3 regions of the Anabaena sp. UHCC 0451 genome follow, and region 2 is predicted to be linked to each of the others. Evidence: predicted binding sites of a transcription regulator. Region 2 holds the regulator's gene; each other region holds the start of a gene.
What was found. The regulator NtcA, encoded in region 2, controls nitrogen genes in cyanobacteria. The targets are predictions, from matches to a motif close to TNTGTANNNNNNNNTACANA.
Positions count from the first base shown of each region.

Region 1: rpe (ribulose-phosphate 3-epimerase) is a predicted target of NtcA. The motif match lies at 6,658-6,677, and genes of this name have one in related genera.
Region 3: VB694_RS14110 (DUF3120 domain-containing protein) is a predicted target of NtcA. The motif match lies at 5,712-5,731, and genes of this name have one in related genera.

Region 1 covers NZ_JAYGHA010000001.1:335,132-343,531, reverse strand. Annotated here, with positions in the region: partial or broken gene VB694_RS01430 (MAE_28990/MAE_18760 family HEPN-like nuclease) at 1-813, shown strand, start outside; gene VB694_RS01425 (chlorophyll a/b-binding protein) at 1,248-1,448, opposite strand; gene VB694_RS01420 (MFS transporter) at 1,927-4,962, shown strand; gene VB694_RS01415 (hypothetical protein) at 5,194-5,562, opposite strand; gene VB694_RS01410 (ribbon-helix-helix domain-containing protein) at 5,559-5,711, opposite strand; gene rpe (ribulose-phosphate 3-epimerase) at 5,924-6,631, opposite strand; gene VB694_RS01400 (S8 family serine peptidase) at 6,818-8,400, shown strand, end outside.
Region 2 covers NZ_JAYGHA010000008.1:2,624-11,023, reverse strand. Annotated here, with positions in the region: gene VB694_RS07310 (DUF433 domain-containing protein) at 1-95, shown strand, start outside; gene VB694_RS07305 (DUF5615 family PIN-like protein) at 92-424, shown strand; gene VB694_RS07300 (DUF3146 family protein) at 772-1,035, shown strand; gene VB694_RS07295 (pre-16S rRNA-processing nuclease YqgF) at 1,178-1,615, opposite strand; gene VB694_RS07290 (DUF3084 domain-containing protein) at 1,724-3,214, opposite strand; gene ntcA (global nitrogen regulator NtcA) at 3,383-4,054, opposite strand; gene fabI (enoyl-ACP reductase FabI) at 4,744-5,520, shown strand; gene hisB (imidazoleglycerol-phosphate dehydratase HisB) at 5,621-6,217, shown strand; gene VB694_RS07270 (ABC transporter ATP-binding protein) at 6,349-7,332, shown strand; gene VB694_RS07265 (polysaccharide biosynthesis/export family protein) at 7,858-8,400, shown strand, end outside.
Region 3 covers NZ_JAYGHA010000018.1:54,022-62,421, forward strand. Annotated here, with positions in the region: gene VB694_RS14095 (CHASE2 domain-containing protein) at 1-1,329, shown strand, start outside; gene nadB (L-aspartate oxidase) at 2,153-3,823, opposite strand; gene psbU (photosystem II complex extrinsic protein PsbU) at 4,154-4,582, opposite strand; gene VB694_RS14110 (DUF3120 domain-containing protein) at 4,930-5,709, opposite strand; gene VB694_RS14115 (undecaprenyl-diphosphate phosphatase) at 5,895-6,803, shown strand; gene VB694_RS14120 (TIGR03279 family radical SAM protein) at 6,914-8,257, shown strand.

The DNA.
Region 1 (8,400 bases), on a different contig from region 2:
CGAGATTGGTTAATTCTCTTACCAGAATTATATCCAAATTATTCAAACTTAGACAGTACAATTCGTAAAACCCATAAAAATGGAGTAGGGAGACTACTCCAAGAACTGCAAGATGATGAAGATAAAGGCAAGGATAATAAAAGATATTCCCACCTGACTATTGAAAAAGTTGTACAGGGTTTATTTGATGGAAAAACTGGTAAAGATAATTATAAATTGTTGCCAGATGCTTTCCTATTCCATCAATAAAATTTACGAGAGAGTGTGTTAATTAAATTGTTCGCTGATGCAGGTATTAATAATACTTGGAGTTGGGTAATTAAGCATAGAGATATAACGTATTTCATGAAAGAAATTAGGGCAAATCAAAACTTTGCGACAGATGAACTAGATTTATTAATTAGTTATCGCAACAATGCAGCACATGGAACAAATATAGATAATCGGTTATCTGCTAAGGAACTCTTGGAATTATGTGATTTTGTTGAAAGTTTGTGTCAAGCACTAACTGAATTAGTAACTTATCAAGTTATTGAAAATAAAAAATTAATTGGTCAAGCGCAAGAAGTTGGTAAAATTACAGAGTGGTTTAAAAAAGCTCAAGCTGCAATTTTAACCGCAGATGGAGAATATTTATTGTCAGTCGGAGATAGTTTATTTTTAGTAGGTGATTCATACTGTCAAATTGCTACAATAGAGAGTATTAATAGTGAGTCAATTCCTGAGATTAAAACAACCCCAGGAATGGAGATCGGGTTAAAATTTGATGTTGATGCCAGAAAAGAGTTAAAGCTATATCAATTAACAACTTGAATTTGTACTCAAAATCAATCTTAAAACATCCTTAAATTCTGTAAATCCTAATGCTAGTAATAAAAATCAGCCGGAGGTAAATATTATCACTTACCCAAAGCGACTGATAAAGCGATCGCGGCTATGACTAGAGGAGCGATAGCGAAGCGCTGACTTGTCAGTTCGCAGATATGAAATCTAAGTAAAAATTAGACCTATCTCTAAATTAGACATCTGGTGAAAAATTTAAATTCGGTCGATGTCTATTGAGAAATTGCAGATAGGTCTAGTACCGCTTTGCGAAAGTCAAAAGTCAAAAGTCAAAAGTCAAAAGTCAAAATTAAAACAGAATAGACTTTTCGGAGATTGAAAACGGTTCATTCACTTACGCCGCCGTGTACTAGATGAAATCTATGATTTCAACCAATTCTGCTTTAGAGAAAACAAAGCTGGTTTTATCTCATAAAATGTAACACGTTACGCAGAACGCTAAAACCAGCTAAATCCCACAATAAATAGGCTACAAATCCAATCATTGCTAAACGTCCATTCCACAGTTCAGCTTGAGGATTCCAGCCAAAAATAAAGGCATTTCGATCTAAACCATTATAGGCTTTCGCAACTGGTGATATATCGCTAGATGAGCGAGTTTCCATGTTTTTATCTCCTAAATTGATCAAGCTTGAGGTTTTGAATCTTCTATTCGCACCAAAGTCCAAAATAATTTCAGGCTTAACTTCAATGTAGCTTCTATACACCAAGCAATTTTATGCCTATGGTTACAAATTAGAAGCACTTCTTATGGACCATAATTATCAAGCTATGAATATGGATTAATCTACCCAAAGAGGGGGATATAGCAGAAGTCAGGAGTAAAACTGCCTGGTATTGATTTAATAGAATATAATTTCTAAATTCTAAATTCTAAATTCTAAATTCTACATTCTTCTAATCATAATTCTATCAACTTCTATCTAACGTTGTATAAGATTTCTCACTTAAGATGGATGCTATAAAAACCTAATTTTTGGATTCTTAAAGCTGGATGAGTTAGATATTGACATAGATTTATTTTGCTAAATTTTGCTAATTTAAACCAAATTTAAACTTAGAAAGAAACAGGAATTAGAAATCATGCAGGAACTATACAAACATTTATGCTGGATGGAACAAGTACCTGTAAACATACCCAACGTCTCACCGGCACAGACATCGGTTCTTACTTCTGGTCCGCGCTTTTTTGTGGCTTTAATTTCTGGGGTAATTCTCGCATTTGCATTTCAGTTAGTTTTAACAAATCTCTCGATTGCGGCTGGTATTTCCTATTTGGGGCATCCATCAGAGTCAACAGCAATTGAAACTTCAGGGGGTACAATTCGCAAAATTGGGACGAAACTGGGGATTTGGACATTAGTCACGGTAACAATTGCCTTATTTATAGCTTGTTTCTTAGCTGTAAAATTGAGTCTATTAATTTTAGATCCCAAATTAGGAGCAATTTTAGGTTTAGTCATTTGGGGTGCATATCTTTTATTACTAATGTGGGTCAGCACAACCACATTAGGCTCTTTAATTGGCTCAGTTTTCCATACCGCTATTTCCAGTTTTCAAGCGATTATGGGAACAGCTACCGCTGCTTTAGGTGCTAAAACTGTCAATCAGCAAGTGGTAGCTACTGCGGAAGCAGCTGCGTCTGCTGTAAGTCGGGAATTAGGCAGTGCGATCGCTCCTGCAAGTATTCGCCAAAACATAGAAGATTACATAGAAAAGCTACGTCCTCCAGAAATTGATATATCTCAAATTCGGAATGAGTTTAAAAAGTTACTTAGTGAACCACAATTTCAAGGCATCGCCAACAGTTCAGATATCCACAATATTGACCGTCAAAAGTTCATTGATTTAGTTAGCAGTCGCAGCGATTTATCTAAACAAGAAATTAACCGTATAGCTAACACTTTATACGATATTTGGCAACAGACCTTAAATCAAAAAGAACCTGTCACCGAACAATTGACAAAGTTGATGAATGATCTTAAATCTCTTCCTGCAAAACAAATTAAAACAGATGAACTTAATAGCAAACTTGACCAATTAATTGCTGAGATCCATTCTACTCAAGAAACAGAACAAAAACCGGGAATAGTGCAACAGGCAATATCGGCACTCATGGGGATAGTATTAGGTAGAGCAGATTTGTCTGATTTAGATGTAGAAAAAATTTGGCATTCCCTAACTACTGCTAGAGAAAAAGTCATAGAACAAGTCATAGAACAACCTTATCATCCGATTCATGCCGATATTGAAAACTACCTAATTCACACCCCTCCTTGGCAACTAAGTCAGGAAAATATTGCTCAAGAATTTCGGGATGTAATTTATGATCCTGCGGCTGATCCTGGTACAGTACGCAGGGAATTAGAGAAAATTACTCAGCAAGATTTTGTTAATATTTTGCAAACTAAAGGATTATTAACACAAACACAAATTCAAGAAATTGCTAACCAATTAGTAGCGGTACGCGACGAAGTTTTAATCATAGTAACTGCCCAAGAAGAGAGAGAAATTGTCCAAGATTTGCAAAGACGAGTTGAAAGTTATTTACTTGTGACTCCTAAAGCAGATTTGACACCGGAAAAAATTCCAGAAAATTTTCAACCGCTATTGGCAGATCCAGAAGCAGATTATCAAACTCTATCTCGACGACTAGCGCAAGTTGAACGGGAACAAATGGCTGAAATTCTGCTGGCACGTAATGATATTCAAGAATGGGAATTAGATCAGATTTTAGATGAATTGGAAATGCAACGCGATCGCGTTTTAATTGAATTACTTAGCATTGCCAAACAGTTACAATATCAAACAGAAACCCTGTGGCTGAATGTTGAATCATATCTACGTAACACAGGTAAAGAAGAATTGAATCCTGATGCTATCCGCGCTGACTTAAAAAAGATTTTAGAAGATCCCCAAGGGGCAATTATGGTTATTCAGTCGCGGTTATCTCGCTTTGATCGGGATACTTTGGTGCAATTGTTAAATCAACGTCGAGATTTAAGTGAATCACAAGTTAATCAAATTATTAATGTGGTGGAAGAATTATGGCATAGCATTCAACATACACCACAAAAAATCAAAGAACAATATGATTCTGCCACTGCGACTATTGCCGATTATTTGCGAAATACTGGGAAGGAAGAATTGAATCCTGAAGACATTCAACGAGATTTTACACAGTTGTTTGCACATCCCAAAGAAGGTATTGTGTCATTGCGTCATCGTTTATCACATATTGATAGAGATAGTTTGGTGAAATTGTTGAGTCAACGTCAAGACTTAAGTGAATCACAAGTTAATCAAGTAATTGATTCTGTGCAAACATCAATTAAAAATATTGTGCGTGCGCCGCGTCGGTTAGCAACAAGAACACAACAAAGAGTGCAAACTTTTCAAACCTATCTGCAAGAGTATTTACGATATTCTGGGAAAGAAGAATTGCAGCCGGAAGGCATTAAGCGGGATCTCGAATTGTTGTTACATGATCCACGCATGGGAATGGAAAGTTTGAGTGAACGTCTCTCGCATTTTGACCGGGAAACAATTATCACTTTGTTGAAAATTAGGGAAGATATCACTGATGATGAAGCAGCGAAAATTGCTGATAATATGATCCTTGTTCGTGAGCAATTTGTAAAACAAGTGCGGGGTATTCAACGACGCATTCAAGATATAATTGAGGGAATTTTTGCCAGTATTCGTAATTATCTGAATTCTCTAGATCGCCCAGAACTTAATTATCAAGGCATTAAGCATGATGTGCGTCAGTTATTTGAAGATCCCCAAGCCGGTTTTGAATCTTTGCGCGATCGCCTTGCATCATTTAATCGTGATACTTTAGTCGCTATTTTGAGTTCCCGTGAAGATATTTCTGAAGCAGATGTTAACCGGATTATTGACCAAATTGAACACGCCCGAAATACTGTTTTACAACGAGCAGAACAGCTACAGCACGAAGCACAACATCAGCTAGAACAGGTGAAACATCAGGCACAACGTCAAGCAGAAGAAACCCGCAAAGCCGCAGCTAATGCTGCTTGGTGGTTGTTTGCAACAGCATTTGTGTCCGGTATTTTTGCAGCTTTAGGAGGATCAATTGCTGTTGTCCTAATTTAACTTTTGTAGGTGTGAATATTTGTTGTTGCAGCGGCTAAATGCTTGGGTAATCAGAAGTAATCATGTAGGGTAGGTAATACTGCTTGTCATCTAAATATCCCCATCAGGTAAGGCGATAAGATCCCCGACTTCTTTTTTAAACTTGTCAATAAATTATCAATTGATCACAGAAGTCGGGGATCTGATCTTGATCGTTTTGGTTTTGCAATTGGCGATCGCCTACACCACCACCTAACCTTCACCCTGATCACCTGATTGCTTGATCAAGTAATCTAAAACTCTATCAATTCGTTCCCAAGCAGCATTAGTTGTACGTTGAAATTCATAATTATTTCTTTGAAACTCCTGGTTAGTTCTTTGAAACTCCTGAAACTGCCTTTCAGACTGCCTCAGTGCTTGCTGGTGTAAACGTGCAATATCAGCAAGGTTGGTTACAGTTCTTTCTAGTCGTGCTAAAGCTTGACTGTTAGAACGGGTTTCACGTCTGACACCCTCCTGAATAGTACGGACTAAATCAATTTCATCTCCAAGCTGATCTAATCTGCTGTCAATATCATCCAGTCTTGTGGGTAAATCTTCTAATGGCTGTGAATTACTCATAATTCCTCTTTCTTTTGTGGGTTTTCTTTATTTTTATCCTTAATAGCTTTCGTAACAATGTACGCCGCAAGGTTAGCTGGTGTACGCTCCTGTTCTTCAGCTATGTTTGTAAGCTCTTTGTATATTTCTTCATCCAGTGTAATTGTCACTCTCGGTCTGATAGCCATAGGGGTAATGTTTAGCAGTGACACTATTTTAGACTCCTGTTGATAAAAAAATATTGTGTTGACTGCTGACGCGATTAACATTACAGGTCTACTATAGCATCATCAGCAGCAAATTTAAATTTCATAAAAAAAATAAATCCCCGACTTCCCAAAGAAATCGAGGATTTAAGTATTATTTAGTTAGCAGTATTCAATTAAACAGCTGCTAATTCTGGTGTGGGACGCTTACTGTTACGAATATTATTAATCGCCTCAGCATAATCAGGAGCATTAAACACAGCAGAACCCGCTACAATAGCATTAGCGCCGGCTTCCAAAACTTGCCAGGTGTTATTGGCTTTTAGTCCCCCGTCAACCTCAATCCAAGGATCTAAACCGCGTTCATCGCACATTTGACGCAACTTGCGGATTTTAGGAACTACGCTAGGAATAAAGCTTTGACCACCAAAACCGGGGTTAACGCTCATAATTAGCACTAAATCGCACAATTCTAGAACATATTCAATTAACTCCAAAGGTGTACCCGGATTGAGTACAACTCCAGCTTTCTTACCGAGTTCTCTGATTTGTCCCAGGGTGCGGTGCAGGTGAGGTGAAGCGTTGTGTTCTGCGTGAACAGAAATAATATCAGCGCCGGCTTTAGCAAAACCTTCTACATACTTTTCTGGTTCCACAATCATCAAGTGGACATCCAGTGGTTTGGTTGTAACTGGACGAATCGCCTCCACAATCAGGGGACCTATTGTAATATTAGGAACAAAACGTCCGTCCATTACATCAACGTGAATCCAATCTGCTCCCGCTTTGTCTACGGCGCGAATATCGTCACCCAGACGGCTAAAATCTGCTGATAGGATAGATGGAGCGATAACTATAGACTTTTTCGATGGGTTTTGGGTCATGGCTAGTGGGTTCTTAAGCGTCCTCGTCTGTAGGCATTGTAACAAAATATGGAATTTTTGGAAATTAGTGATTGGGGATTGGGGATTGGGAAGAAAGCAACTAATGACTAATGACCAATGACTAATGACTAATGACCAATGACCAATGACCAATGACCAATGACCAATGACTAATGACTAATAAATATGAAAAAACTCTGGATAATTTGTGGTTTGGCTGTTTCCTGCTTAACTGTGCCAGTATTGGCATCTGTGCAGTTTAGCAGTTCTCTAGGAAGCGGTGGAATTGATGTATTGAAATTACATCAACCTCCTTACAATTTAACTGGCCGCAAAATCGCCATCGGTCAGGTAGAAATTGGTCGTCCGGGTATGTTTGGCTTAGATAAAGCCGTGTCTAAAAATCGGGCTATTTCTCCCGTGGCGGTGTTTTTACGCAGTGAGCCAGCTAAGTCAAATACTGGTGTAGATCCTCATGCTTATAATGTTGCGGCGGTGATGATCAGTAAAGATAAAGCTTGGCCGGGAGTTGCACCAGATGCCAGACTATATTCTTCTGCTGTGGGTACTACGAAAAATATGGGTCAACCAGAAGAGTGTTTATCAGCACAACATATAGCATTACAAAACAGTGGTGATGTTCGTGCTATTAACTTTAGTTTTGGTGAACCTTTGAACCGTGATCCCAGATCAGAGGCTGTTTTGGATGGTCAAGCTTTACTGACTTTGTGTATTGATTGGTCGAGTCGGGTTCATAATGTCGTGTATGCGATCGCTGGAAATCAAGGTAAAGGCGGGATTCCCATTCCTACAGATAATTTTAACGCAATTAACGTGGCTTTTTCATCTCCAAGGGAGGGAATTTTTAATAAAGTTCATGTTTCTAATTTAGCAGGAAATAATCAAGGATTAGGCGATCGCTTAGTTGGTAAAGAATTTAATACTGGTGGACGCAGATCAATTAGTTTAGTCGCTCCTGGTAGTAATATTCCTCTACTTAATCCTGATGGTAAATTAAATAAATTAACAGGTTCAAGTTTTGCCGCACCTCACGTTACAGCGACTGTGGCTTTATTACAAGAATTTGCTGACCGACAGTTAAGAATCAAACAACCAAATTGGACTATTGATGCTAGAAATCATCAAGTTATGAAAGCTGTATTATTAAATTCAGCGGAAAAAATTCAAGATAGTGGTGATGGATTGCGGTTGGGAATGACCAGAACTTTAATTGATAAACAAAATCGAGATTGGTTTGCTTCTGATGCTTACAAAAATCCCCAAATTCCTTTAGATGAACAAATGGGAACTGGTCATTTAAATGCTTTACGTGCTTATCAACAATTTCTTCCTGGTCAATGGCAACCTTCAGAATCTGTTCCTGTAATTGGTTGGGATCATAACACAATTAATGCTAGTTCTTCAAGAGAATATAAGTTAGAAAAACCTTTAAAACAAAACAGTTTTGTAGCTATTACCTTAACTTGGGATCGATTAGTTGAATTAGCCGATAAAAACAAAAATCAACAATATGATGTAGATGAAATTTTTCAAAATAAAGGGTTAAATAATCTCGACCTTTATCTAGTTAAAGCAGACGATCCAAAATCTGAAATTACTGCTTGTTCATCTGTCAGTGAAATTGATAATGTAGAACATATTTTTTGTCCAGTTCCAGTTACTGCTAATTATAAAATTCGGGTGCAGTTTAAACAACAAGTCAACGAACCAACTCAAGCATACTCTTTAGCTTGGTGGACTGTTCCTGT
Region 2 (8,400 bases):
TCGAAGATTTTTCAGAACTCACATCTGAAGATATCAAGGCTTGTTTATCTTTTGCAGCCGCGAGAGAAAAAAAATTATTTGTTGCATCTTTATGAAATTGCTCTTAGATGAAAATTTATCAGATAGAATTATCAGCAAAATTAACGATATTTATCCTGAATCTCAGCACGTTAAAACCTTGGGACTGATAAATACTGATGATGTGATTATCTGGGAATTTGCTAAAGTCAATAACTTTGTGATTGTTTCCAAAGACTCTGACTTTCATCAGCGAAGTTTGTTATATGGTCATCCTCCTAAATTTGTTTTTCTGCGAGTTGGTAACAGCCCCACATCAAAAATTGTGCAGATTTTAAGAGAAAATTTTACTACTATTATGCAATTTTATAACAGTGAAACGGAAAGTATTTTGGTCTTAATTTGAGTGTGATATTGTAGCCAGTAAATAAGTTTGGGTAGGATGGTGTTGAAAATGCAATGATGGTAATGTGCAAAGGGCGATCATAGCCTTTTCTAGCTTAATTTTGAACAATATTTTAAGTATTATTGCTCATTGACAAATAACCGATAACCTTAAATTGTCACAAATGCTGTCAGTTGGGTTGATTTAGATAGAGTTGAAAGAGCGATCACTCTCCAGTGAAAAGCGACATCACCCAAAAATGAGAGTTTATCATTCCTTGCCAATTTGTCAATTTCAGAGATTTTTGGTACATAAAGATTAAGTAACCTACATGGTTTACTTTTATCCCATACTTGACACAAAGCATAGTGAGTGCTAAACGTCTACCAGAAACCACCGCCAATGTCAGAATCACCCGCCAATCTTGGCAACATGGCTTTCTTGAAGGTGATGTCAGCGCCGGCGATTTTGAATGGCATTTTCAATGGCATTTCCGTCGAGGAGAACTGACTGTCAAGCCTTCCCAGGGTCGCGCTTTAATTAAAGAACCTCTCGGCCGCTTTTTGGAAAAACAAGATTATCAATTAGAACCAGGGGGTGATTATGCTTTTACTATTCGGGCTGAACTGTAAATAGAAGAATTCAGGAGTCAGGAGTCAGGAGTCAGGAGTTAGGAGTTAGGAGTCAAAATTTACTCAAACACCTTAGATTAATTCTTGCCTATTGCCTATTACCTATCTCCACTACAAGACTTTATCAGTAAGCCCTAATTAGTCAGTTGTCAGTAGGACTACTGGAAGTTAAGCGGTTAAGGTAGCGTTCAATTAACAGGATGGCTACGATATCATCTATTGGTCGCGGTGGCTGTCGCAAACCTTTTGGTAAGAGTTTGGTGAGTCCTGTTGGCGGGAACATCTGCCAATAGCGATCGCGTGCTTCTAGAGTTGTATAACGCTCATCAACTAAAATAATATTCAGGGAGGGAATTAATTCCTGATTAAGTTGCTGTTTCCACTTTTTCGCCGTGGTTTGATCTCCCATGACAATTAAGGAAATAGGAAATCTTTGGCGCAGTGATGAAATTTGAGCGATCGCCTCAGCAGCAGGAACAACTTGATAATAATACAACTGCCGATCCAATCCCATCACAGCTACACCACATTTATCTCGACCAGGATCAAAGCCTAAAATTGCAGGTTGTGTATTAGTCATAGGGAACAGGGAACAGGGAACAGGGAAGTGGGGAGATGGGAAGTGGGGAGATGGGAAGGATTAATAACCCAATCACCAGTCACTAGTCACCAGTCCCCAATCACCTTTTTAAGTGCTAAAAATAATTTGTCCATTCAAAATTGCTACAAGTTTGACTCTCAACGGACCGGCTGTATAGGTATCCTGAGCAGCTATAGCTTTAATTTCCAGCGGTTGATCGGATTGCTGCAATTGAGCAAAAAAGCGCAGAAAAGTGCCATCTATCTGCACAGTTTCCACAATACCAGCATTACGAGCGCGAAATTGAGAAGCAGAAATGATCAAATCTAGACGTTGCCGTAATTGATATGATGTCATAGTTTTCGTATCGGCATAAGTTGTAGCGAGAATCTCACCTGCGGAAAATACCAGTTGATTTGGCATTGCATCAGCAAAAAATTCTATCTGTTTTTCTCCCCTGACATAATTACCCGCAGAGAAAATTCGCACTACATATTCGCGACCATCTTGAATTTGTTTAATCAGTTGTTCAACTCTCTCTTGGGTAACACGCAATAATTCTGTATTTCCGGGAGTTGCACCAGGTTCGCTTAATTGAATGTTGGCATTGCGGTTAGCTTCCTGCAAAATTTGGATTACCACCTCACGAGCAGCCTTGGGTTGATCTACACGAACTACACCAGCAGCCATAACTTGACCACGAACTAAGGCCAGTTTACCCAAACGCAGGTCACGGTATGACTGATAATATTTTTCTAACCTTGCTACTTCTTGTTCTAAATATTGTTGTTGTTTCTCTAATTCTTTGAGGCGAGATTCCCTGGTGGCTATTACTTGCTCTCGCTTTTTGATTTCTAGATTGCGATTTTGAATGAGTTTATCTAAATTAGTAATTTTCTGATCACGCTGTTCAATAACTTCTTGGCGATTAGCAAGTTCGCGATCTCGTTTTTCAATCGCTGTCTTTGCCTCCTCAATCGCTTTTTTCGCTTCAATATATAGTCGTTGGCGTTCTGCCTTTAAGTCTTCCACTGCTGTCTGCAATGCCTGACGCTGATTATAAAGGCTTTCTAGTTCAGACATAGCTTGTCTGTACTGAATAACTACTTCACCAAGTCGGCTTTGAGTTCCTTGCAGTTGCGCTTGGGTTTTGGCTTGTTGACTAATAGTACGGTTGAGTTGAGCTTGTGTTATTCGTTGTTTGGCATTCGCCGCTTGTAAAGACTGATTAATTTTCTGTAGATCTTGCTGTGCCTGGGCTTGTTCTTTTCTAGCATCATTCAGCTTTTCTACTACCTGGCTTTTTTCAGTTTCTGCGGTTTTGAGTTGTTCTCGCTTGTTTATGAGGTCTTTCTGAATATCCTCTAACTCAAATACCCCTTTCCGCAACCCCTCATCAGCAGCAAATAAAATTGCTAAAGTTGAGGCGGAAATCACACCACCCGTAAAAATAGTTACTATTACCGCTGTGTTTTTTGGACGCAGATTGAATAATGAGAGGCGTGCTTTGCCAACTCGCGTGCCGATGCGATCGCCAACTGTGGCAATCACACCTCCCAGAATTAAAATTGCTGCTATCAGGATGTACCCGGTGGCCATCTTCAACTACCGCCAGAAATGCTTCCAGATACAGCCTACTACTTTCAACCATTGTCTGTGGGGGAAAGAAGATTGGCAAAAGTAGAATTTAGTCAATTTTTAAATTACCTCCGATTGTGGGTCTTTTTTCAAAACAGGACTTTTACCAACTTCCTCCCCCAGCAGCTTTTAAGTAAATTGCTTACTTAATGTGACAGGTTTATGCACAGTAATCTTTTTCTTGTGGATAGAAATCATTTTTTTCTCGCGTAAATCTCCCAGTAACCTAGTCACAGTAACGCGAGTAGATCCAATTGCTTCAGCGATCGCCTGATGAGATAGCTTCAAATCAATGGTAATACCATCAGCACAAGGTACACCAAAATCTCGACAAAGAATCAACAAAAAACTCACCAACCGAGAACCCATATCGCGGTGAGCCAAGGTTTCAATCATCATCTCTGTTTGCAGAATCCGCGAAGACAGCCCCCGCAGCATCAACATTGATAATTCTGGATTTTCCTTCAGAGCTTGCTCTACTTGTTCAATTGGTGCAGAAAGTAATTCTACCGCCGTAAAGGCAACTGCATGGTAAAATCTATCCGACTTATTGCCCGTTAGCAATGACAACACACCAAAAACGCTATTTTCCCGCAGCAATGCTACCGTTATTTCTTCTCCTGCCTCATATACCCTGGAAAGTTTGACAGCACCCTTGAGAAGAAAATAAACTCGTTCGGCAGGATCGCCGGGAAAAAAGATCGTTTTGTTGCGTTCAAACGTCTCGACAACTGGTGGAAAAGCTCCTGTTGCCATCTGACGAAAAACATTTGCTAGGGCTTTATCTTGTGTCACGATCATCTCCCTTCCCCTACCCAATGCCGGAAAAACAAAAACTGATTACCTAAGAATACACCTGAAAATTCAAGAAAGCACCGTCAACCTTTCTGTTGTTTCCTATACTCAAATCTATGAATTTATATTCTTATGTTTATCATGATACATAATTGTTGTTATTTTTAGTTAAAAATTGCTGATCAGTGGTTTCATAAACAGAACTAAAGAGGTTTTTTGGCAGAAAAATTTTTGATATCTTTATAACTTCTTAAACAATTAGCAGAAATTTTGTGCTGCTCAACACCCTACTGAATTAGATTTTTTCAAAAATATCGTCCCCAACCCAGTCAAAATAGGCTCGAATTCTAGTATAGAATAAGCAAGAATAAACATTATCTACGCCTGAATAGCTGATGATCTCAATCAATCTCTTGGTAAAATTACGGGATGACACGCTACTTCTAGTCAGACACTTAGCCCCAGTCCCAGCCTCTATTGCATTTACCAAGCAAAATTGATTTAAGGAGATCATCCAAAAATTAGGCGCGTAATGTGAATACAATTAGTCCCGACAGCTATTACAGTTATTAGCCAAGGGATAGAGGGTGTGTAGTTCACCCTGTTAGGTAAAATCTAACGAAATAAACCTCTGAGATATTTTTCTATGGTTTTATTAACTATGCTCCTAATGATTGATGACATTGACAATTTTTATGCTGAATCTGTCCGGTAAAAACGCCCTAGTCACAGGTATTGCCAATAATCGCTCTATTGCCTGGGGTATTGCTCAACAACTACACCAAGCAGGTGCTAACCTGGGTATTACCTATTTGCCAGATGACAAAGGTAAGTTCGAGAAAAAAGTCGCAGAACTAGTAGAACCCCTCAAACCGAGTTTATTCCTTCCCTGTAACGTCGAGAATGAGGAACAAGTTCAAGCTACCTTTGAAACAGTTCGCCAGGAATGGGGTAAATTAGACATCCTCATTCACTGTCTGGCTTTTGCAAACAGAGATGATTTAACCGGAGATTTTAGTCAAACCTCCCGCTCAGGTTTCAATAAAGCTTTGGAAGTTAGCACTTATTCATTAGTGCAATTAAGCGGCGCTGCTAAACCTTTGATGACAGAAGGCGGTAGTATTATTACTCTCTCTTATTTAGGTGCAGTCCGAGCTATCCCTAACTATAACATCATGGGTGTAGCCAAAGCTGGATTAGAAGCTAGTGTCCGTTACTTAGCCGCAGAACTAGGACCCCAAAATATTCGCGTTAATGGTATTTCCGCAGGACCAATCCGCACTTTGGCATCTTCAGCCGTAGGCGGCATCTTGGATATGATTCATCATGTGGAAAAGGTAGCTCCCCTGCGTCGCACCGTCACTCAGTTAGAAGTAGGTAATGCAGCCACGTTCTTATGTAGTGATTTGTCTAGTGGCATCACCGGGCAAATTCTGTATGTAGATGCAGGATATGAAATTATGGGAATGTAATAGGTGACTGGGGACTGGTGATTGGTGATTGGTGATTGGGAAAATCAACTAATGACCAATGACTAATAACTAATAACTAATGACCAATGACTAATGACCAATGACTAACAACCGCATTGCTACAGTTAAGCGTACTACCGGAGAAACTGATGTCCAAGTAACTATCAACCTTGATGGTACAGGCATCTGTAAAGCTGCTACAGGAATTCCCTTTTTAGATCACATGATTCATCAAATCGCCTCTCATGGGCTGTTTGATTTGGATATTCAAGCCAAAGGTGACTGGGAAATTGATGATCACCACACTAATGAAGATGTGGGTATTACTTTAGGTCAAGCTTTATATCAAGCAATTGGTAATAAAAAGGGCATTGTCCGCTTTGGTAATTTCCTTGCACCTCTGGATGAAGCTTTGATTCAGGTGGCTTTAGACTTTTCTGGACGACCTCATCTTAGTTATGGTTTAGACATTCCTACCCAACGGGTGGGAACTTATGATACTCAACTGGTGCGGGAATTTTTTGTGGCGTTGGTAAATCATAGTCAAATGACCTTGCATATTCGCCAACTTGATGGGATCAATTCTCATCACATTATTGAAGCAACTTTTAAAGCTTTTGCTAGAGCTATGCGAATGGCGGTAGAAATTGATCCGCGTCGTGCTGAGACTATTCCTAGTTCCAAAGGTGTGCTATAAGTTACTACTGTAGTGGCAGAAAGCTACTCGCTTGGCGATAATTGACACATTAATTTAGTGAAGTTTATTATCGTGCTAACGTAAAACCTGTAATCAATCACACTCAGTCGGTAATTAGTAATTTAACCAAGATGAATTCTGTTACAGACACTCCCGATCCTCAACTGCATCCTGTAGATCAGCCTCCAGTAGTCCTGACTTCTGAGTTGCGAAAAATCTATCGCACGGGTTTTTGGCTGAATCAAAAAGTTATATCTCTTAAAAGTTGTTCTTTACAAGTTTACCCAGGGGAAACTTTTGGGTTACTCGGTCCTAATGGTGCTGGTAAAACCACGCTGTTAAAACTTTTGCTGGGAATTATCCGGCCTTCTTCTGGCAGAGGATTATTATTAGGTAAGCCACTAGGCGATCGCTCTGTGAAGCAACGAATTGGTTATTTACCAGAAAATCCCTATTTATACGACTATCTCACCGGCTGGGAATTTTTGGAATTAGCGGCTGGGTTATTCCAAATTCCCTACAAGGTACAACGTCAACGCATTCCCCAACTACTGGAATTAGTCGGTTTATCCCAAACTGATGCTCGTAAAAAACTGATGCGTCGTTATTCTAAAGGAATGCTTCAACGTGTAGGCATGGCTCAGGCATTAATTAATGATCCAGACTTGGTATTTTTAGATGAGCCTATGTCTGGACTTGATCCCTTGGGACGTTATCAAATGCGAGAAATTATCCTCTCACTCAAAGCAGAAGGGAAGACAATATTTTTCAACAGTCATGTTTTAAGTGAAGTAGAACAAATTTGCGATCGCATTGCTATCCTGGCTCAAGGAGAATTAATTTGTGCTGGTTCTCTCAATCAACTTTTAGGTACAGAAAATACATATCATGTTAGAGGACAGGGAGGAGATGGAGAAGTTCTGAAAAAAAGAATACCTGATCTGAAATTTGAACCTGATGGTACTTGGCACGGTATTTTACAAGAAGATTACTATGATTTTTTTGCCAGTCTCCGATTAATGGGTGGAAAAATCATCGCTATGAAGCTATCCCATCAATCTCTAGAGGAGTTCTTTATCCAACAGATACAAAAACCCAATTCTTCAATTAACTAGTTTTTTAATACCATTAAATCCACACATTTTATATTTAGAGACAAGTAATATGAGATACTGTTTCTAAATCAAGAGTTAATTCAAAAAGTAATTCTCATTGGTTAAGAGACAAGGTAGAACTGGAAAAGCAGAAAAAAATTTTACTCTCAGTCTAGTCAGCTTTTCCTATACCAACTGACAAATCCTAGATGTTGAACTTAGTGATATTATGTTGGCAACTATAAATTAGAAAGTCCCAGATTGAATAAATCATGAAAATATTGCATCCATAAATATAAATTCTGCTTCTTAACTATTGACTAATTTCAGAAAACTTGCTCTAATCGTTAACAATTAATTTATTCTGCCGAGTTCAGCTTTAAATTAACTTCACTAAAAATTGAGAATCCTTATTAAATTAAATCCGGACAATCAAGATTACTTAGGAAGATAACATTGTCGGGGAACTTCAATAATTAAGTATAGTCAACGTTAAAATGTTTAGACATTACTTTACAAATCCTACTCTCAAAGTCTCAGGTAAATATGCTTAATATACATTTGTGGAAAATTTTAACTCATTCAACTACTAGTGTAGTTTTGTTAACGAGTCTCAATGTCGTTTTACCATCTGTTAGCCTAGCGCAGCAACAACGAGTATCACCAACATCAAGCATATCGACAGATTACTTATTAGGCGGCGGTGATCGAATTCGTGTAAATGTATTTGAAGTACCCGAATATACAGGAGAATACCAAGTTCCCCCAGGTGGTGCGATTAATCTACCTTTAATTGGCAGTATATCCGTTCTCGGATTAACAACAGAACAAGCATCTGACGAAATAGCCAGAAGATATGCTCGTTTTCTCAAACGTCCCCTGATTTCCGTGAATTTGTTATCCTCTCGTCCCATCAATGTTTTTGTAGCCGGAGAAGTGACACGACCAGGATCTTACACTCTCAGCTTAGAAGGAAGTGGAGGAGACAACCCCGGTGTACAATACCCAACCGTATTAGCAGCACTAACCACAGCCCAAGGGGTAACACTAGCAGCAGATGTAACTAAAGTACAATTACGCCGTAAAATA
Region 3 (8,400 bases), on a different contig from region 2:
AGTCTTCAGGATTTTGTCTTTATTCCCTATTCCAGTCGTCTAATTGGTATGAGTGAAGCCCAACCTATAGCGGGTATCCAATTGCAAGCTTATTTTATCAATGAATTAATTTCTGCGGCTCTACAAGAAAGACCTTTGCTAAAAGTCTGGTCTGATTTTTTAGAAAGTTTATGGATTGTTATTTGGTCTTTGATCGGCTCAATTATTATATCACGTATTCAACAGCCAAGAAATAGTATATTCATATTTTTATTATGTGGATTGCTGTTAAGTATAAGTGTTTATATTGCCTTTTTATATGGTTGGTGGATACCGATTCTTCCAGCATGGCTAAGTTTTTATGGTTCAGCTATTGCCATGATTTTCCAGATTGTTTATATGCAGGAAGAATTAAAACGCTCTCAGGAATTTTTACATCAAGTTATCAATGCGATTTCCGACCCAATTTTTGTCAAAAATGAACAATATCAATGGATTGTTTTAAATGAAGCCTATTGTCAATTAATCGGTTATTCCTATAATTTATTAATAGAAAAATCAGACTATGAGCTTTTTCCACAACATCAAGCTGATATGTTTAGAAAACAAGATAATTTTGTTTTTCAGACTCATCAATCCCAAGAAAATGAAGAAGAATTTACTGATGCTCATGGCAATACTCATTTAGTTGCTACTAAGCGATCGCTCCACAAAGACGCTGCTGGTAATTTATTTTTAGTTGGCATTATTAGAGATATTACTCAACGCAAACAAGTTGAGGAAGAACTCAAACGTACTGCTGATAATTTATTCCGATCTAACCATGAATTAAAACTCCAAGAAGACAACTTGCGCCAACTAGCATACCATGACCCTCTCACTGGGTTATACAATCGCAAATTTTTTAATGAACAACTTGAAGAATCTCTCCATTGGTCACAAACTCATAATTTCATGTTGGGATTATTATTTATTGATTTAGATGGCTTTAAAAAAATTAATGATACTTTAGGTCATGACATGGGCGATCACTTGTTGGTAATTATTGCTCAACGCCTGAATAATGCCTTACGTGCTAGTGATATAGTTTCTCGTTTAGGTGGTGATGAATTTACTATAATTTTACGAGCTATGACTAACGAACAAGTAGCTGCAAATATAGCTGAAAAACTTTTAAACGTCATCACTGAACCAATTGTTTTGGATGGCCATGTCACTAGAGTTTCTGCCAGTATTGGGATTAGTATTTACCCTCACAACAGCGACAACAGTGAAACTTTAATTAAACAAGCTGACACAGCAATGTACCAGGCCAAACATCTGGGAAAGAATCGCTATGAGTTTACCTAATCACCCCAATATTCCCAACTTCTTGAAAAACTCCTGTAGGGGAACGCCCCTACTTGGGGAAAAACCGATAAATTATCGCCCGAATGCTGATGCTTACAGTCCCGTTAGGGATACGTCCCTACGACTCAATTAGATATTAATAATTTATATTAATTTAGATAAAAATTAATAACTATTATTGAATTTTTATACTTTTTTCCACAAGAAAGTTAGTATTTATACTGAAAAAAATTAAGCTTTTGTTAAGAAAAACCAAAGTCTGGAATTTTATCCTAATAAAGAATAATAAATATCCACCTTATGACTGATGTTGGAAAGGATGTAATAGTAATATTTCTTAATAATATGGATGATTTAAGATTATATTCCCCATCTTCAGTAACAAGCTAATACAAATCACTTAGAGGTTAATTAGCTATTTAGTAAGAGAAATAATTTCATCAAGTTTTGATTTTTTATGAACTACTTAATCAGTATACATCTTGAGCTAAAACGCGTCGGGGCGCAACTATATGCTAGTAAATCTACGAAAATACCTGGAAACAAATTTGAAACTCACAAGCATTATTATAATCTTGTGCATATTTAGTATCTTTATACTATATCTCTGTGTGTCAGAGGTAAAAATAAACTTTCATAGTTTAATTTTGAATAGTTTTAGCCACACTAAAAGCTTCCGTTTCAATAGTCGCGAGATGAATAATCTTAGTGAAGAGACTTATATCCCACCAAACTATGGTGCGCCTGATAGTCAACATGGTAGCGGTACACGCTAATACAATTTTAGAGTTTAGATTGAGATTGTGGTTAAGCTCGTGATAGTTTAGTGAGATTTCCACCAACAATGATTTTGAATAATTGTGTGAACTTGCCAATCAGGGTTTGATAGAGGATAATCTAAGCGGTAGTGTCCACCACGACTTTCGGTTCTAAAAGCAGCACTTTTGATAATTAAATAAGCTACATCTAATAAATTACGAGTTTCTGCCCAAAGTCGCAATTGCTGATCAATATTTGGTAAATTAAAATTAGCTGATTCTGTAGGAAGTAAACTTTGCAAGAATTTGCTCAAAGGTAAATTAGCGAAATCTTGTTGCCAAAATTCAATTGTTTTGATGGCATTTTCTAAACTTGATTTTTCTCGACAAATACCAGCACTTTGCCAAACTAAACGCGGTAACTTTTCTCTAAGAGCTTCCATCTGTAATTGTTGATGTTGCCAATCACTTGTAGACAAGATACAAGATAAAGGACTGGATTGTAAATCTGATTTTTTTACATCATCCTGCATGAATGCGTCAAGCTCTAAATTAGCCATCTGCGCCCCAAAGACAATACATTCCAACAGAGAATTACTAGCGAGACGATTAGCGCCATGTACTCCCGTACTAGCAGTTTCTCCCAGAGCATACAAACCGGGAATATTGGTACGATTTTGTAAATCTGTAAAAATACCACCCATCCAATAATGAGCCGCAGGTGCTACAGGAATCGGTTGATTAAAAACATCAATACCCCAATGTTGACAAACATTAATAATATTAGGAAAGCGTTGACGAATTTTATCAGCCGGGATAGGTCGCATATCTAACCAGACATTAGCAGTAGCCAGATCATCTGCGGTATGTTGTAGATGACTGAAAATGGCTCTACTCACCACATCTCTCGGTGCAAGTTCACCTGCTGGATGGTAATCAAAAGCAAAACGTTTCCCTTCATTATCGACAAGGTGCGCTCCTTCACCCCTTACCGCTTCACTAATGAGAAAGCGCCCTGGTTTGGTAAGAGCAGTAGGATGAAATTGGACAAATTCTAAATCACGGAGAATAGCCCCAGCCCGCCAAGCTATAGCCACACCATCACCTGTACTGACAGCAGGGTTAGTAGTTTGGGCAAATACTTGACCACCACCACCTGTTGCTAAGATGATAGCCCCAGCTTTGATCCATTTAACTTGACCTTGATAAAATAGGCTGATTCCTTGACAACGCCCTGTTTCTGGTTCTATCCATAAGGACAAAGCCAAAGCTTGCTGAATCACTTGGATATTTTGACGGCGTAATACTTGGGCGGTGAGAGTCGTTGTTACTTCCCTCCCTGTGGTATCGGCGGCATGAAGCACGCGATGACGGGAATGGGCGGCTTCTAGGGTTAAAGCTAGGGTGTTACCATGACGGTCAAAGGCTACTCCTAAGTTAACTAAAGATTGAATACAAGTGGGGGCTTGTTCAGCTAGGAATTTTACCGCTGCGACATCACATAAACCCGCACCGGCTTTTAAAGTATCTTCAATATGCAGTTGTGGTGAATCCTCTGGAGAAACAGCGGCGGCTATACCACCTTGCGCCCAGTCACTAGCGGATAAAGTAACGGTTTCTTTAGTAATTAAGCCTACTTGTAAGGATTCTGGTAAACACAGTGCTGTATATAGTCCAGCAGCACCAGCGCCGACTACTAAGACATCAAATTGGTTAGGAATATCTATCTGAGACAAGGTTAGAGGATTGGGGAGAAAAATTTTAGATTTTAGATTTTAGATTTTAGATTGGAGTTAACAAAATCCAAAATCCAACTGAGACAAGGTTATGGGAGGTGGGGGATGGGGATTGGGGAGAAAAATTTTAGATTTTAGATTTTAGATTGGAGTTAACAAAATCCAAAACCCAAAACCCAAAATCCAAAATTGAATTACCAATTCCCCAATGAGCAACTAGTACAACACGGCGTAAATAAACCAACCATTCTCAATCGCCAAAGAGCCTATACTGTCTTAGTTTTGACTTTTGACTTTTGACTTTTGACTTCCGAGAAAGCGGTACTAGGGTTATCTGTAGATACCGTTGTTAATACGATCATCTCCTTCGTTGAAGTTAGGCTCGTATTCTGTCACGGTCAAGTTATCTAGGTTTGCTTGTAGAAGCTGTTTTTGGCGATCGCTCAAATTAGCGATGTTGAATACATCATCTACACTCTTGTATGGAGCATTTTCGATGATTTTCTTGGCTAAGGTGGGATACATCCCTGGATACTTTTGAAAAGCCGCAATGTTGGTATTATTCAAATCTATTTTTTTACCAAATTCTGTTGCCAGCTTCTGATCTGCCTTATTTTGGCGGGCAATTGCCATTACAGGAACTTGTGGCCAGCTAAAGCTGTTGAAATTAGCAGCTTGGGCTGTTTGATTAGTGCCTAACCATCCCCAGCAGCCGAGCAACAAACTAAATACTGTTAATAAACGTACTAATCCTTTCACTATCTTTCTACCTCTTTCCATTGAACAGGAGTCAAACTTTTCAACTACAAGCTTTCAACTAGGGGCAAAAGTGAGAATTATGAAGTATTAATTCAACCCCACTGATAATGGAGGGACTGATGGATTACTTGTCTTCTCTGACTTCATGCTCTTGGTCAATAGCTGATAGCTGAATCAACACACAGCAGTCATCACAAACTAATATACAGCTTAGTGAACTACCCAACTTAGCTGTATTTGAAGTTCAAATTTCGGGTATTATTTGCCTTTACCACGTTAGAGATTTTTTTTTGATTTTACTTTGTAAAAATTTATTACTAATCGGTGATCTTCCGTGGCTGAAAAATTTAGGCAAGAACCGCAGCTAGTAAAAACAGACTGTCTACTAAAATTGTACTCAAAACTGCTCCACTAAAGGCGTACCAATGGCGTTGTTTTTTACCTAAAGATCCTAACCCCACTGTCAGGAGTGCTAAGGCTAAAATAATTGCCCAGCCTTCTCCCCAAGGGGTTTGCACTTGTGCTAAGGCATTTTTTAAGATTTGTGAAGCTCCAGCGGCATCTGTTCTCATAATTTGCCGCCAATAGGGCATTAAGTCTACTACATAGAAGTATATATCTGTTAAAACTGTGCCTAAGAGAGAACCTAAATAAAACCAGTTACCGACTTTGCCCCAGTTTCTACACAAGCACCAAATAGCAAAGGGTAGGCCGATTGATTCTATGGGGATGTGCCAGAGGGGTTCCCAGCGTAACCAACCCCAGTAAATTGCTCCTGTTAACCAACTCCAGCTAAATCCTAAGAGTAAATCACCCCAAAAATAGGTTTGCTGTCGTGACATTAATGTCAAACTCAGCCAAATCCAAAATCCTGTCATGACGACGCTGAGATTAGGTAGCGATCGCACTAATGGCGCTTCGATAAATACTGGTACTGACACCAAAAACACGGCAGCTATAAACATTAGCCAGCCTTGTTTCCAAGAAATTACCGTCGGTAGAGATGGCGATAATGAAAGGGTAGACTCTAATTCTTTGATACTTCTATGCCTGGGATCAGTGCTAGGTAATTCAGTGTCAATAGAGGCGTTAGCAGCAGTGTAAGCAGAAAATGTATGATTAATCAATTTTTTTAATATTTGTTACTAAACTTTACTTATCTACAATATCACACTATTAAATCCCCCCAGGGGGCATCCTAATTATACTGGAAATTTGCCTAGTGTGAATCTATCCCGGAAAAACTGATGACAACAGCGGATTAGATTGGATAATTTGCTAGAATTACGCATTCATTTTGGGAGTCTGATTGATGACAATGACATTAGAAATAAGTAGTATGGGTTTACTATTCTCACAACTGCTGGCCGTGGCGGAAAATACTGAAAAAGTCACCCCGGAATGGTTGCAGGCATTTATTTTAGGCATTGTGCAAGGGATTACAGAGTTTTTACCGATTAGTAGTACAGCACATCTTTTAATTGTTACCAAAGTATTTGCTTGGAAAGAACTAGGTTCTAAAGACTTTGTTGATGCCATTCAATTTGGTAGCGTTATCGCCATTTTGTTATATTTTCGGGTATTAATTTCTAGTTTGATTAAAGGCGCAATTAAAGCTCTCAAGGATAAAGACTGGGAAAGTGAAGAATGGAAAATTGTTGTGGGTATTGCCGTGGGGACAATGCCAGCATTAATTTTTGGCTTTTTGTTAAAAGATATTTTACCTGAGAGTGCATTAATTATTGCTATAATGTCAGTTGTGATGGCAATTTTGTTAGGTTTAGCGGAAAAAATTGGCACTCGCAAGCGTGGTTTTGATTCCTTAGAAATTCGGGATGGTATTTTAGTAGGATTAGGACAAACTCTAGCTTTAATTCCTGGGGTTTCTCGTTCTGGTTCAACCTTAACTACTTCCTTATTTTTAGGATTAGAACGTGATCCAGCAGCTAAGTTTTCATTTTTGTTAGGATTTCCCACGCTGACCATAGCTACTTTATATAAAAGCCTGAAAATATTTAAGCAATTTCAGGAACAACAATTACCAGATAACATAGTTTTACTATTAGTTATAGGAATTGTTTCCACCTTTATTTTTTCCTATTTATCAATTGCCTTTTTGATGCGATACTTACAAACTAAAAATACCTATGTTTTTGTTTGGTATAGATTAGCTTTTGGCAGTGCTATTTTATTAGCGATCGCATCTGGTTGGCAAGGATAATTGTCAAGGAGTCAGGAGTCAGGAGAAAGATAAATATTCCCCATTCCTCATTCCCCATTCCTCATTCCCCATTCCCCATTCCCCATTCCCCATTCCCCATTTCCTGATATATGTCTACTATTCAACCTGCAAAAATTACCAAGGTGCTTCCCGAATCCATCGCTGCTGAAATTGGCTTTGAAGTTGGTGATGAGATCGTTGCTATTAATGGAGTAAAACCACGAGATTTAATTGATTATCAATTTTTGTGTGCAGATGAAATTTTAGAACTAGAAGTATTAGACACAACTGGAAAAACCCATCATGTTGAAATTGAAAAAGATTATGATGATGATTTGGGATTAGAATTTGCCACCGCATTATTTGATAATTTAATTCAATGTAATAACCGTTGTCCCTTTTGTTTTATTGATCAACAACCACCAGGTAAACGTTCTAGTTTGTATTTCAAAGATGATGATTACCGTTTAAGTTTCTTATATGGTTCTTATTTAACTCTGACTAATTTACCAGAAAAAGAATGGCAGCGGATTGAACAAATGCGGTTGTCTCCCTTATACGTTTCCGTTCATGCTACAGAACCAGAAGTGAGAAATAGATTATTAAAAAATAATCGGGCAGGACAGATTTTAGAACAACTCAAATGGTTTCAAGAAAGACGCTTACAAATTCATGCTCAAGTAGTTGTTTGTCCGGGTATCAATGATGGTGAACATCTGGAAAAAACATTAAGAGATTTAACATCTTTTCATACAGGAAAAACACCAGCAGTCGCATCTGTAGCAGTTGTTCCAGTTGGTTTAACGCGATTTCGTCCCCAAGAAGATGAACTCATACCTGTGACACAAGAAAAAGCCAAAGAAGTAATATCTCAAGTTAAATTATTAACCCAGGAATTTCGGCAAAAATTTGGTTCTAATGTAGCTTGGTTAGCCGATGAATGGTTTTTAATTGCAGGTGAAGAATTACCCAGCGAAGCTGAATATGGGGAATATCCGCAAATAGATAATGGTGTTGGTTCAATTCGCTTATTTATCAAGCAATTTACCAGTGTTGCTAACGAATTACTACCAGAAAAAATCTCTTCCCAGAAAAAATTAACTTGGGTGGTAGGTAACGCCGTTGAACAGGCATTTCAACCACTTGTGAAACAGTTAAATGCAGTGAAAGGTCTAGAGATAAATATGCACGCCCTATGTAGTGATTATTGGGGGCAAAATATCAGTGTTACAGGATTATTAACTGGACATGATTTACTAGTTAATTTAAAAGGGCAAGATTTAGGAGATGGTATTTTGTTACCTAACGTTATGCTCAAACATGGAGAGTTAGTATTTTTAGATGATATGTCAGTAGAAGAAGTATCTCGTCAATTGAATATCAGCATATTCCCAGTTGCAGGAGTTGAGGATTTAATTAATACTTGTATCAGTGAGGGAGTTGGGAATAAGTAAGTTGTTATTTATTCTCACAATTTGCATTTCTGTTTTTATCTACTAATGTGTGAGGAATAAATCGTGAATAATCACGCAGAGAAAATTAGAAATAAGATTAAATTCCCATTCAAAGCAGTGGGATTATTTTGTTTGAAGTTTAA